Regions from separate parts of the Micromonospora sp. DT4 genome, predicted to be linked through region 1. Evidence: riboswitches for the same ligand, from Rfam matches in the RefSeq annotation. Region 1 holds a riboswitch; the other holds the start of a gene.
The links. Region 1 has a riboswitch for cyclic di-AMP ahead of ACLQ24_RS09355 (coiled-coil domain-containing protein). Riboswitches for the same ligand answer to the same signal wherever they lie in the genome.

Region 1 (2,194 bases):
GGCATCCAGGCTGGTCGCCAGCGACGCGGCGTACGCCACGGTGATCGCCATCGCGACCAGCAGCATCATGCCCGGTGCGCGATCGCGCACCTCGCGTACCGCGCCGACCAGGAACGGCCAGCCACCCCAGAGGAACACCACCGAGCCGAGCACCGGCCCCACCCAGGAGCGACCCGGTACGTCCAGCCGGAGTCCGAGCCGGTCCATCACCAGATGACTTGTCAGCACCACCGGCACGGTGAGCACCAGACAGACCCAGAACCGGCGACGGAACATCACCGGGTCGTGCCCAGCGTGTTGGCCGCGCCCAGCGTGTTGGCCGCGCCCAGCGTGTTGGCCGCGCCCAGCGTGTTGGCCGCGCCCGGTCGGCTCGGCGTGCTGGCGGTGATCGGCGGGTGGTCCGGGGTCGGGCGGCGGCGCGGGCATGACTCCACCATCGCGCGCCGGTCGGGGCAGCGTCAGCGGTTCGCGCGTCCGACACTCCGCCACGATCTGCGGCGCCCCGGCGCACTGGTTAGCATCTTGCGACGATGACCCACCTGATCCGGACGCCCAGACGGGCACCGGCGTCGCCACGGCGCGGCGCCGCGCCGCACCGCACCGACCGGGTCGGCGAATCACCCTCCGTGATCGCCGAATCGTCAGGCAGCGATCCGACGCGCCCGTCACCGCGTTCGTCCGGCGGAGCTGAACCGCACGGCCCGCCGGCACGTACCCCGCACCGGATCGTTGGGAGTCTCGCATTGGGTTCCGACCGCAGCCATTCCGCTCGACCCGCTCCGCACCGGGTACGACGGATCCTCGTCGCGACCACGGCCGGGTCGACGGCCGGGTCGACGGCCGGGTCGGACGCGGAGGTCCCGCCAGCGCGCCCCCGCACGGACCGCGCAGAGGCGCTGGCCGCTCTCAGTTCCCCGCCAGCCGGTCGGCCCGACGGGCCCGATCCGCAGCGGAGCGCACCCCCATCCACCGCCACCCACCGGGTGGCCAGAGCCGAACAGGAGCACGGATACGGCATGGTGACACTCCTCAACGTGACCGGATCGGGCACCCGCCCTGAGAACCGCGTCACTGGTCACTCAGCGCCATGGCGAAATGACGCTTTTAGTCGGCATCAGGACGTAGCTCAGGCGGTGGACTCTCGGGTAACCTCGCTGCCGGTCACCGACGAAGGCGCGCAGCGGCGCCTGCGGTGCCACCGCCCAATCGCCAACCGGCGAGCCGGGGACCCAGGTATGTGGGGTGAATCCGCGACAGCGGTAGGGGCCACTTCCGCCCCGAACCCGTCAGCTAACCCGGTCGGCGGTCGACGGAAGGGAAGATTGTGACGGCACCCCTACGCCGCTGGTTGACGCCCGTGGTGGCCGTGTTCGCCGCGCTGACCGTGCTCGCCGGTCCCCTCCCGGCCCACGCCGCCCCGACGACCCCCACACCATCCGGGCACGAGGATGACGGCGAGCCCAAGCTGCTCAACGACGTCATCGAGCAGACCAACCGGGACTACGTGGCGGCCAAGTCCAAACTGGACAAGTCCAAGAAGCGGCAGGTCGAACTGGCAGCCGAGGTCGACCGGGCCAAGGCCGACCTGGCAGCGCTGGCCCCGCAGGTCGGGCAGATCGCCGCCCAGTCGTACCGGACCGGGCGGGTCGGCGCGATCGCGATGCTGCTGGAGGCCGACGCCCCGGACTCGTTCGTCCAGCGGGCCGCAGCGCTCGACGAGATGAACATGGTCAACGAGAAGAAGCTCGCCGAGGTCAACGCGGTGAAGGCCCGCGCCGAGCAGGCCAAGCTGGCCCTCGACGCGGAGGTACACGAGCAGCAGAAGCAGACCGCCCTGATGGCGAAGGACAAGCGCGACGCGGACAAGGCGCTCGCGCTCGTCGGCGGTCAGGGTTTCACCGGCGGCCTGGTCGACGCCGTCTCGCCGGTCGCCCGGATCGGCCCCGGTCGCACCGCCGACGGCGAGTGGAAGCCGCAGTCGTGCAGCGAGGACGATCCGACCACCTCCGGCTGCATCACGCCGCGCACCCTGCACGCGTACAAGGAGGTCAAGCGGGCCGGGTTCAACCGGTTCGTGGGCTGCCACCGCGACGGCGGACCGTACGAGCACCCGAAGGGCCGCGCCTGTGACTGGTCGTTGCAGAAGAGCGGCTTCAGCCCGTGGCACAACGACGACACCCGCATGTACGGCAAC
Region 2 (2,194 bases), on a different contig from region 1:
CCAGGCCTGGCCGTGCTCGGCCCGCACGGGCGCCGAGCAGTCGCTGCGGATGGCCCGCAGCACCGCCGACCCGGTCGAGATGACCATCGACGGTGGCGCGGCCGGCACCGGCTGGCCGGCCGAGGCGGCCGCACCGGCACCGCGCTGGGGCTGGAACGGCGACGCGGCGGCGCGCCGCGAGGCGGGGACGGCCGCCTCGGCGGCGTGACGTGTCCCGCGCGGAGAAAGCCAGACGAACGAACGCTCGGCCGGTGACTCGGCCGAGCGTTCGTCTGTCGTGCGTCAGAGAGCGAGCCGCTGGCCCGGGAGGATCAGGCCCGGGTCGACGCCGATCAGCTGCCGGTTACGCTCGTACAGGGCCTGCCAGCCGCCGGCCTGGCGGTGACGCTCGGCAATCTCCGACAGGGTGTCCCCCGGCTTGACCACGTACGTGTCTCCGCTGGCCGCCGGGGTGGTCCGCTCGTGACCACGGGTCGCCGGCTGGTCGCCCCGGGACGACCGCTCCTTGCCGCCGGTGGACGTCGACGACTTGGTCGCCTTCGACGACTTGGTGGTCGACTTCGTCGAGGACTTCGGGGTGGACTTCGTGGCCGAGCCGCCCGACGAGCCGCCCTTGCGGCCGCAGGTCGGCCACGCGCCGATGCCCTGCCCGTCGAGCACCTTCTCCGCGATCGCGATCTGCTCCCCGCGGCTGGCCAGGTCGGCGCGGGCGGCGTACTTCGTGCCGCCGTAGCCGGCCCAGGTGCCCTGCGAGAACTGCAACCCGCCGTAGTAGCCGTTCCCGGTGTTGATCTTCCAGTTGCCGCCCGACTCGCACTGGGCGACCGCGTCCCAGTTGACGCCGGCCTGAGCCGGGGCCGCCGGGCCGAAGAGGACGACGGCGCCGGTGACCGCGCCGACGGCCAGGGTGCCGACGGCGACGCGGCGGGTGGTGACCCGTCGGTGACGGGGGGTGTACGCAGATGTCATTGTTCATTCCTCCACGCCGGCGAGGTGAGCTGTCGGGTTCGGGCCGAGGAGCCCGGCCGCGCGCTGGCGGCTTCACCCCGAGGTGACATGCACCGAGGAACGTTGGGTCCCCCGCTCCTGCCCGGGTTCTTTTCCCGACGACCGGGGGCAGGATTTGGCGTTGCCGGTCGCGGCGTCCACGGTGGTGGACCCGACCGACGGTAGGCACGGTCGGTGAACATCGCCCACCGCTTGTGAAGTTGTTCACCGGCCCACGCGGGGCGCCTTTCCCAGCGGTTGCGGACCACGTGCACCTGTGCACCGACCACCGTGGACCGCTTCGGATCAGGACCGGCTGTCACCGGTGAATTGACGTTCAGACAGGAAACCGTAGATGGACGGTCGCGATGCTCTGAAGCGCACCGGGTCGATCCCGGAGACAATCCCCAGGAGGAGATCATGCCCATCCACCAGAGTCGCAACGGCCGTCGCCGCGCTGCGGCCACCCTCGTGGCCGTACTGGCCGGCGCCGGCCTGACCCTGGCCACGCCGACCGCCGCGCAGGCGTCCAGCCCGTGCACCAGCCTGACCTTCTACCGGGTCGGCGGCTACCCGGGCGGGGCGGACATGCACGTCCCCACCGTCGGCTGGCAGACCGGAAACAAGCACTGCTACCTCACCTACGGCCACTCGGGCTCGGCAGTGTTGGTGCTGCAGGAGGCGCTGAACAACTGCTACTCGCGATCGCTCACCCTCGACGGCAACTACGGCTCGAAGACCCGCGAGGCCGTCCGGTACGCCCAGCACAGGATCAATGAGGACATCGTGTACGCGGACATCGCCGAGGACGGCGAGTACGGCCCACAGACCCGCGCGTACATGGGCTTCGCGATCTTCGGGGTCGACGGCGGCCCGGTCATTCCCAACGTCTGCTACTACCCGGGCTGAACCCCACCACAGCGCCGGTCGGAATCCCCCGTCGGAGTCCGGCCGGCGCTGCTGTGGTCCCTCCCTGAGGTGCGGCGACGCCGAGTAGCCCATGCCCGGCGCCGCCGCCGGATCAGCAGACCCGGACCGCCTCGATCCGCTGGTTCCAGCTACCCCCGATCGCGGCCGAGTCGTACGCCAGGTTCGCCCGGTAGCCGTAGGCGTGCTGGTAGCCGAGCAGACCCGTGGCGTTGGCGTTGTCCCAGAAGGTGGAGACGGTGCCGGACGGCCGGTTGTTGATGATCGATTGTGTCCGGTT

Region 2: it holds a riboswitch for cyclic di-AMP, as region 1 does, so the genes downstream of both, ACLQ24_RS16135 (transglycosylase family protein) here and ACLQ24_RS09355 (coiled-coil domain-containing protein) in region 1, are expected to answer to the same signal.

Annotation. Positions count from the first base shown of each region.
Region 1 is NZ_JBNCKT010000021.1:42,659-44,852, forward strand. Features, by position in the region: gene ACLQ24_RS09345 (copper-translocating P-type ATPase) at 1-276, opposite strand, end outside; gene ACLQ24_RS09350 (hypothetical protein) at 276-437, opposite strand; cyclic di-AMP (ydaO/yuaA leader) riboswitch at 1,190-1,320, shown strand; gene ACLQ24_RS09355 (coiled-coil domain-containing protein) at 1,325-2,194, shown strand, end outside.
Region 2 is NZ_JBNCKT010000050.1:13,927-16,120, forward strand. Features, by position in the region: gene ACLQ24_RS16130 (hypothetical protein) at 1-208, shown strand, start outside; gene ACLQ24_RS16135 (transglycosylase family protein) at 283-969, opposite strand; cyclic di-AMP (ydaO/yuaA leader) riboswitch at 969-1,139, opposite strand; gene ACLQ24_RS16140 (peptidoglycan-binding domain-containing protein) at 1,408-1,896, shown strand; gene ACLQ24_RS16145 (peptidase inhibitor family I36 protein) at 2,009-2,194, opposite strand, start outside.